Regions from separate parts of the Colwellia aquaemaris genome, predicted to be linked through region 3. Evidence: predicted binding sites of a transcription regulator. Region 3 holds the regulator's gene; each other region holds the start of a gene.
The links. The regulator LexA, encoded in region 3, represses DNA repair genes until DNA is damaged. The targets are predictions, from matches to a motif close to TACTGTATNNNNATACAGTA.
Positions count from the first base shown of each region.

Region 1: mutS (DNA mismatch repair protein MutS) is a predicted target of LexA. The motif match lies at 1,239-1,258, and genes of this name have one in related genera.
Region 2: dinB (DNA polymerase IV) is a predicted target of LexA. The motif match lies at 1,329-1,348, and genes of this name have one in related genera.

Region 1 covers NZ_BAAJLV010000002.1:561,781-565,031, reverse strand. Annotated here, with positions in the region: gene recA (recombinase RecA) at 1-570, opposite strand, end outside; partial or broken gene AC27HL_RS08860 (ATPase domain-containing protein) at 689-1,186, opposite strand; gene mutS (DNA mismatch repair protein MutS) at 1,531-3,251, shown strand, end outside.
Region 2 covers NZ_BAAJLV010000002.1:515,951-519,201, reverse strand. Annotated here, with positions in the region: gene AC27HL_RS08625 (substrate-binding periplasmic protein) at 1-128, shown strand, start outside; gene dinB (DNA polymerase IV) at 236-1,288, opposite strand; gene AC27HL_RS08615 (HupE/UreJ family protein) at 1,580-1,705, shown strand; gene AC27HL_RS08610 (HupE/UreJ family protein) at 1,669-2,034, shown strand; gene nqrM ((Na+)-NQR maturation NqrM) at 2,271-2,492, opposite strand; gene AC27HL_RS08600 (FAD:protein FMN transferase) at 2,572-3,251, opposite strand, start outside.
Region 3 covers NZ_BAAJLV010000009.1:98,636-101,886, reverse strand. Annotated here, with positions in the region: gene AC27HL_RS18115 (Ig-like domain-containing protein) at 1-1,456, shown strand, start outside; gene lexA (transcriptional repressor LexA) at 1,569-2,183, shown strand; gene coxB (cytochrome c oxidase subunit II) at 2,724-3,251, shown strand, end outside.

The sequences.
Region 1 (3,251 bases), on a different contig from region 3:
TAGCATGGTGTTTGACTGTTTCAAATTACCAGTCATTTTACGCATTGCCTGACTCATCATCCGGGCGGCCAATCCCATGTGAGAATCTCCGATATCACCTTCTATTTCTGCTTTAGGAGTTAATGCTGCCACTGAATCAACAACAATGACATCTACAGCTCCTGACCTTGTAAGCATGTCACAAATCTCTAACGCTTGCTCACCAGTATCAGGTTGTGACACTAATAATTCATTAATATTCACACCTAGTTTTTCCGCATAAATAGGATCAAGAGCATGTTCAGCATCGACAAATGCACATATTTTGCCATTACGCTGTGCCTCAGCAATAACCTCAAGTGTTAGCGTCGTTTTACCACTAGATTCCGGGCCATAAATTTCGATAATACGCCCCATAGGTAAACCACCAGCTCCTAAAGCAATATCTAAACCTAAAGATCCAGTAGAAATAGTCTCTACATCCATTGATCTATTTTCACCCAACTTCATAATTGAACCTTTACCAAATTGTCTTTCAATTTGATTTAGTGCTGCTGCTAAAGCTTTATCTTTGTTTTCAGTTGCTGACATAATTAAGAATCTCGTTCTGTAAGGGTTATTTAAATATTATTTGTATATACATTTAGAGAAATGAATATACAAATAATTTCTAACTAAAAGGTTATGCTACTAAGTCAAACCTAACATCCTGTAAGCCCATGTGCGAGTCGCCCATGTCACCCTCAATTTCAGCCTTTGGTGTTAGGGCTGCAACTGAGTCAACCACAATAACGTCAATAGCACCTGAACGCGTTAACATGTCACAAATTTCAAGCGCTTGCTCACCAGTATCAGGTTGTGAAACCAGCAAGTCATTGATATTTACCCCAAGCTTTTCAGCATAAATAGGGTCAAGTGCATGCTCGGCATCAACGAATGCACACACTTTACCATTGCGTTGCGCTTCAGCAATCACTTCAAGCGTAAGTGTTGTTTTACCACTTGACTCAGGACCATAGATTTCGACTACACGTCCTAAAGGCAAACCACCAGCACCCAACGCAATATCTAAACCTAGCGAGCCTGTTGAGATAGTTTCAACATCCATACTACGGTTATCACCTAACTTCATGATTGAACCTTTACCAAACTGACGTTCAATTTGGCTTAAGGCAGCGGATAATGCTTTTTCTTTGTTATCGTTCATTTTATGCTCCACAATGATTTAGGTGGTTAATTTGTTTTGATGACGCAAAGTATACTGTATAGTCGTACAGTATCAAGGTTTTTATCAAATTATTTTTTTTCTAACTAAAATCAAAACAATTGATACTTTTTAAGCGTTGAAAAATAACAACTTTTTAATAAATAGTAACTTTTTAAAATTTTCAGAAAAAAAGTTACTATTGCAATTTACAGTAGCTTTGTAAGAGAGCTTTTCCTGTATAGGCGTAACGATATTTGTAAAAAATAATAATATCTAATCGCCAGCCTTGTGGCATAATCTCTTCCACTAAATACTTTGATGAATTTACGAGTTTACACATTTCAATGACAACAATAACGCCAGATCTTTCCGCTCACACGCCAATGATGCGTCAATATCTCACCATCAAAGCAGAATTTCCTAATATATTGATTTTTTACCGTATGGGTGACTTTTATGAATTATTTTTTGATGATGCAAAAAAAGCATCTGATCTTTTAGATATTTCATTAACTGCTCGTGGAAAAACGGGTGGTAACGCAATCCCAATGGCAGGCGTTCCTTATCATGCCGTTGAAGGCTATCTAGCAAAGTTAGTGCAACTTGGTGAATCCGTCGCAATTTGTGAGCAAGTTGGCGATCCCGCTACCAGTAAGGGCCCTGTTGAACGTAAGGTTGTTCGCGTAGTCACCCCAGGTACTGTTAGCGATGAAGCATTACTTACCGATCGCCAAGACAATTTAATTGTCGCTGTTCATCAAACACAGCAAGGCTTTGGCTTAGCATATTTAGATATGACTAGCGGTCGCTTTGTATTAATTGAACCTAACACTGAAGAGCAAGTGTTAGCTGAACTTCAGCGATTATCGCCAGCAGAATTATTATACCCAGAGTCATTATCATCCAATAACATTATTGCTGGCCGTAAAGGTTTACGCAGACGCCCTGATTGGGAATTCGATCTAGAAACCAGTAAAACCCTACTTAACAAACAGTTTGGCACTAAATCGCTTTCAGGTTTCGGCGTCGATAATAAACCGTTAGGCATCGCTGCTGCCGGTTGTTTATTTCAATACGTGAAAGACAGTCAGCGTACGGCACTACCACATATTCGCTCGATTATTGCAGAAAATGCATCGAGCGCTGTTATTCTTGATGCCGCAACTAGGCGAAATCTAGAGTTAACACAAAACCTTCAAGGTGGCTTTGAAAATACTTTAGCAGCCATTCTCGATAAAGCAGCAACTCCAATGGGTTCAAGACTACTAAAACGTTGGTTACATTTTCCGTTAAGAGATCTCAGTACACTTAATAATCGTCAAAATGCCATTGAAGAGTTACTACAGCAAGATTTAAGCTTAGATTTACACGCTAGTCTAAAGCAATTTGGTGATATAGAGCGCATTGTAGCACGCGTAGCGCTACGCTCTGCACGACCTCGTGATTTTGCGCGTTTGCGTAATGCCTTAGTATTGTTACCTGAATTACAAAGCTTACTACAAACATGCCAGCAAGCGCATTTATCAAGGTTAAGCTCTCAATGCCAACCGTTGCCTGATGTTCAAAGCTTATTATCAAGTGCTATAGTTGAAAACCCACCGGTGTTAATTCGTGATGGCGGCGTTATTGCGCCCGGTTATAACCAAGAATTAGACGTACTACGCGACTTAAGTGATGGCGCAACTGAATTTTTAGCACAGCTTGAAGAGCGTGAGAAAGCTCGCACCGGTATTCAAACATTAAAAGTTGGATACAACAAAGTTCATGGCTTTTATATTGAAATTAGCCGCAGTGCTGCCAATGAAGTACCTGACGATTACATTCGTCGACAAACACTAAAAAACAACGAACGCTTTATAACCAATGAATTAAAGCAACATGAAGAAAAGGTATTATCGGCGCAGAGTAAGTTTCTCGCCTTAGAAAAGCGTTTGTATGAAGAGTTGTTCGACAAAGTTTTACCAGAATTAGAAAATCTACAATTGTTAGCACAATCTTTATCTGAAATTGATGTACTAAACACCTTTGCAGAACGTGCTGAGGCATTAAATTACGTAAAACCGAT
Region 2 (3,251 bases), on a different contig from region 3:
TTTTTAATAAGAAAAATATTTCACCCGAGTTTGTTCAGCAATTTAATCTCATATTAGAGCAAATGCGAATTGATGGCCGTCTAATGAACCATTTCAATGCCAGCGCAACTAGTCGTTGCCTAGCATAATAAATATTAGTGATTATTTAAAAAGTTACCGCAACTTTTTACTTTTTCTGAATTTTATAAATTTAACCAAGCTAAAATCACTCAAATACTTACCTATTCCTATCGAATCAAAACAGTGGCAATTGGCTTTGTTGCTCATTACAGTCTTTGTTTGAAAAACCTAAAGAAAGCCCAATTAAGCGAACTTTTCTATTGTCAGAACGGGTCATAGCTCGTTGCAACAGTTCAATAAAAACATCTTCTCGACATTCGCTAGACTGCACATCAACCGTGGTTTGCTGGAAATCAGCAAACTTAATTTTCACCGTTTGCTTGGCAATAATGCGATCAGAATGTTTTTCCAAGCGCAGTAGCAGCTTGCTAAATAAATTACTGAGTACTTGGCGACATTGCGCAATTGAATCAATATCCTCTGCAAGCGTGGTCTCAATGGCTAATGATTTTCGCACTCTTTCTGTTTCAAGCGCCCTTTGATCTATGCCAAAACTTCGCATATATAATGAATTAGCGAACTTACCAACAATAGTATATAGCTTTGCAACAGAGCTAGCTCGAATATCTGCACAAGTTTCAAAGCCAGCCGCCAACAACTTTTCACCTGTTTTAGGGCCAATACCGGGAATTTTTCTCAGTGGCAATTCGGCAACAAAACTGTCAACTTGCTCTGGTGGAATAACACATTGCCCGTTAGGTTTGTTTTCATCACTGGCAATTTTTGCTAAAAACTTGTTTGGTGCAACTCCTGCAGAAGCCGTGATGCCTAATTCTTGAAATATCTCAGCACGAATTTTTTCAGCAATTAACGTCGCACTACCCGCACAATGTTCAGAGTCTGTCACATCAAGGAAAGCTTCATCTAAAGATAGTGGCTCAATAATATCGGTATAACGCAGGAATATAGCTCTAATTTGCTGAGAAACTTGCTGATAAACTGACATACGACCGTCGATAATAACTAAATCGGGGCACAAGGCTTTGGCTTTACTGTTAGGCATTGCTGAACGAACACCAAATTCACGTGCTTTATAATTACAAGTACACAAAACACCACGAGCACTATTGCCGCCAACAGCTATAGGAATATCACGTAACGCTGGATTGTCACGCATTTCAACGGCAGCATAAAAACAATCCATATCAACATGAATTATTTTTCTGATTTTATTCTCTGCCTCTTGCACTTTTGTTAAGCCCACACCGAACTGTATATAAAAACAGTATATCGTTTTTAATAATAGACACAAGCAGATTTTTATCGTTAAAAAGGCAAAGTTTTAGTAAAGGCTATACCATTGCTGAACTTGAACCTACAGGAATTAATGCACATTCATTTGGGGCAATAAGTGATTATATCATACAAGGTTTTGTGCATATTCTGACGAGGCATTGACCATATTTTATTTGTTTTAGCACTATTTTTGTTTGCTAAAAATCGTTAAAGCCTTGTTTGGTTGGTACCCGCATTTACACTGGCCTATACCATTACTTTAATGTTAGGTATTTATGGCGTAGTCAAATTACCGAGTTATGTTGTTGATCCATTAATTGCATTTTCTATTATTTTTTTGTCGCTTTAGAAAACAACTTTCGGGAAAAATCACAAGCTATCGGACATAATCACCTACCGATAATATTTGCATTTGGTCTATTGCATCGCCTAGGTTTTGTTTCAGTTTTTCGAGATGTAGGGCTACCAGAAAACCAGTACGCATTAAGCCTAACCTCATTTAATGTTGGCGTTAAATTAAGCCAGCTTAGCGCGATCTTTATCGCATTTTTATGTTTAGCGCCAGTTATGAAGAAAGCTAGTAAAAAGCTTAAATATCGCGATTGCCATCGTAGCGGGATATTGGTTATTAGAACGTTCGTTGTAAAGTACAATATTAGCTCTTTCATATCGACATAGATGGAGCTATTAATGCCGTGGCGGCAAAAATACCGAAGAATGTCTATATGATCGCAACATACCATTTATCGATGTGCGTGGCCGCAATAAATGCCGTGAAGCCACCTATGGTTAGAAGCTGATTGAATAAGTGCGCTCCTGTGCATAAAAAAAGGTGAGCTTAGCTCACCGTTTTTTATGCATTTATTTAATAGTGACTTAGTGAGGGTTCAACTCACTTAGCAAGCTAAAATTAATTAAATATTTTTAACGCTAATATCACCAACTTCTAAAGCGGCTTTACGTTCGCGCTCTTGGCGCTTTTCACAAGGATTATCGCAATCACAAGCTTTTTCGATACCGACACTTGCTAAACCACCACAACTACCAGCTAAGGTTTTCTTTTGAAATATATAACCTACTGCCATTGCGATAACAATAACGAGGAAAAATCCTAAGGTGATTAAAAACATAGCCATAATGATTACAAACCTATTTTATTATTGAAAATAACTAGTTAGAAGTGAATCTTCAATAAATGAAAAAAAAATTGCTAACCTACTTGAGGTATTGCATGAATTTTACCGTGCTTTGCTCAACAAAGCCATGATCTGTTTTCGCAATTATGTAAACCGCCAAATCATTAGCTTCTGCAAATGCCAAAGCTTGCTCTTCCCCCATTACCATCATAGCTGTTGACAAGCCATCAGCTGTCATAGAAGACGGATGAATAACGGTCACAGAAACAAGCTTATGATTGATTGGCTTACCCGTTGTTGGGTCTATGATATGTGAAAATCGTTGGCCATCAACTTCAAAATAAATTCGATAATCACCTGATGTTGCTACAGCGTTATCTTTTGGCACAATAATTTGTTGTACTGCTCGCTCGTTAGATAATGGTTTTTCAATAGCAACATGCCAAAGCTCTCCTGTGTGCTTAAAGCCCTTCAGGCGCATTTCACCACCAATTTCGACTAAATAATTGTTGATACCATTGGCTTCAATAAGCTCTGCAACTAAATCAACTCCATAACCTTTAGCGATAGTAGACAAGTCGACATAAAGTTCAGGAGTAGACTTACTTAAAAGGCCATTTGCAAAAGTTAATTTATCTAAACCTATTTTTGCTTTTGTTGCTAATAACAATTCATCGCTTGGCACTGTTTCAGGTCGGTAGCCCGGTCCAAAGCCCCACAAATTAACTAAAGGTCCAACGGTTACATCAAGCGCACCGT
Region 3 (3,251 bases):
ATCGCCGGTGATTTCTATGGCAACATCACAGCAAGTACGAGGTGGTGAAAGCATTGTTATTGTTGCAAATGTTCAAGACCCACAAGGAGATAATATTGTTCTTGAGTGGGATTCTGATGATATTGAAATAGCTTTTTCAGATAAAAGTGTGCTATCTCCAACCATTACTGTACCTGACGTTGCCAGTACAAGAGTTGTGTTATTAAGTTTATCCGCAACGGATAGTGATAATAATCGTAGTGAGAAAACGCTAGAGCTGACAATTACACCTGCGGATGATAATGAGGAAGCGTTTGTATATATTGAGCTGTTAGAACAGTTTGACACGTTATCGGGTGATACTACTGTGCTCAATGCGCGCTTAACGAGTAATGTAGCGTTAGACTCTATAGAATGGGATTTAACATCCTTAATGGTTTCAGATGCTATGACCGAAATTATTACAACGAATAATATTACAACGATGTCTGCTACGTTTACGGCGCCAATAGTTACTGAGTTAACTAAGTTTCCAATTAGTGTTGTCGCTATTACTGAGAATAATATTCAATTTACCAGCAAATGTCAGGTATATGTTTCAGCTGAAAGTTCACAAAATTTGGAAGTGTCGCTACCGAATAATATGGAAATAACCGAAGATAGCACTATATCGATTACTCCTACTATTGAAAGTTCACATAGTATTGATTCATATCAGTGGCAATGGACGTCTGATCAAGAATTGCACTTACTTACACCAAATAATAAAACTTTAAGCATCTCGGCACCTAGAGTCGAATCTGATATGAGTGGGCAATTGTCACTTACAGTCACGATGGGGCAGCTTAGCAAAACTGTCAGCGCTGAATTAAAAATTAAAAATGATATAACATTGAGTGAAATGAATTACACCATTTCACGACTTGTTGCAGTGAAAGGGCAAGCCATTAACTTTAATGTGATAACCGAAGATTATGAACAGATTAAAGAGTGGTATTGGGGTACCTCGGGTGTTCAAGGTGTTAAAGTTAGTGATTCGAAGCAGCACTTTGAAGTTATCGCTCCAGGAGTAAGTGGCCAGCAAACACTGAGCATCATTTACCGTGCTAAATTAGTCGACAATTCTGAAGTCCTTAAAACGGCTAATGTAACAATACTCTCTGAAGCTATCGCTAGAACATCTTTATCTTTAGATACTTCGGCAGAGATTGTTGTGCATGAGGGCGTTGAAACCCAAGTAAACTTAACCTTTACTGATGATCACGGTCTTGTAGATGCAATGTCTCTTGATACCACTAATACCAGCAATACTTTCGACGTAGCTGAGGTGATACGTACTGATGAAGGCATTCAGTTGAAGTTGCAAGTAGATAACTTTATCTTTGATTTTGAACATACTGATTACTTGTTCTTAAACGTTAACTATGGAGATTATCAATTACCATTTTTTATTAAAGTGAAAATGAAAGTTGATTAAAGTGTAATTACATTACAATAAATCATAACTTGCGTTTATTTACAGCCTGTATACAATGACAGTGATACTGTTTAAAAATACAGGCTGCCTAATCGTTGCTTAAGGAAAAAATATGCGCCCTTTAACACCCAGACAACAACAGATATTTGATCTGATCCGAGAAAAAATTTCTGAAACCGGCATGCCACCAACACGTGCGGAAATTGCTGAATTTTTTGGCTTTAAGTCGGCTAATGCCGCAGAAGAGCACTTAAAGGCACTTGCTAAAAAGGGCTATATAGAAATGTTGCCAGGCACTTCGCGCGGTATTCGTTTAGCAGAAGAGTTTGCTGAAGAAGAAGGTTTACCTTTGATTGGCCGAGTTGCTGCTGGTGAACCAATTCTTGCGCAAGAACATGTTGAAGAGCATTACAAAATTGATGGTAGTTTATTTCACCCAGCAGCCGATTATTTACTACGCGTAAATGGCGAAAGTATGAAAGACATTGGTATTTTGGATGGCGATTTGTTGGCGGTACATCAAACTACCGATGTAAAAAATGGTCAAGTGATTGTTGCACGGGTCGAAGAAGACGTAACAGTTAAACGCTTTAAACGCGAAGGTAACCTTGTTTATTTGCATGCTGAAAATGAAGATTTTTCACCAATAGAAGTTGATTTAACCTCGCAACATTTTAATGTTGAAGGTATTGCGGTTGGTGTTATTCGCGCTGCTGACTGGATGTAAATTCTATTTTTATTTCCTACTATCAAGGTTAACTTTTGTTTTATTATTGTGCAGGTTTCTAAAGGTGCTTACATTTTAAACCTGCACTTTCCCTTCTTTAAGTTTGTTTCCTTTCTTTAAGGTTTGTTTTTTAAGAATAATTATCATTCTTACTCCTGAAACGCTCATGTAGATTGTTTTTTATACGATTTTGGTGAGGAGCTTTTATTAAATTTTCGGTATGATGATCACATGCTGAATAAAAATTAAACATACCTCTGAAGCCTTTAAAAATGCACGAAAATCCCGATTTAGGGTTATTACTCTATTGTATTTATTAGGTTTTATTATTTATGCTTTTTAAATTTTAAATTGACCCAGATCAAGTTTTAAGTAATTCTAGTCTAGAAAACGTACAAATATAACAATAGGGCGCAATTGATGGTTGTTCAAAATTGCACCGCTTAAATAATAATAAATGTATGAGCAAAATCACTGGTTTATCACAATAAATTAAAGATTAACTGCTGTTTTTGCCTTAAAGGGTGAAGGAGATGTCGAGTGAAAAGACGTAACCTAGGTTTGCTGTTGCTAGGGGGCTTGTTATCTAGTTCAGTTTGGGCAGATATGCCGCTGAATTTGACCAAAGGTGTTACGGACGTTAGTAGAGACGTATATGATTTACATATGTTGGTGCTCTACATCTGTACGGCTATTGGTGTTGTGGTATTTGGTGCCATGTTTTGGTCTATGGTATTCCACCGTAAATCAAAAGGGGTTAAACCAGCAACCTTCCATGAAAGCACAAAAATTGAAATTCTCTGGACGGCAATACCTGTCGTTATTCTAATCGCCATGGCAGTGCCTGCAACGTACACGCTCATCGAAATGGAAAATAATGATGACGCCGATTTAACCGTGCAAATTACTGGTTCACAGTGGAAGTGGCATTATAAATATTTTGATCAAGATATTGAGTTTTATTCAGTACTTTCGACTCCTAGAGAGCAATACGAAAACCTTGACGGCAGCTCTGCTGAAAAAGGTGAAAATTACTTACTCGAAGTTGACCGACCTTTAGTTATCCCA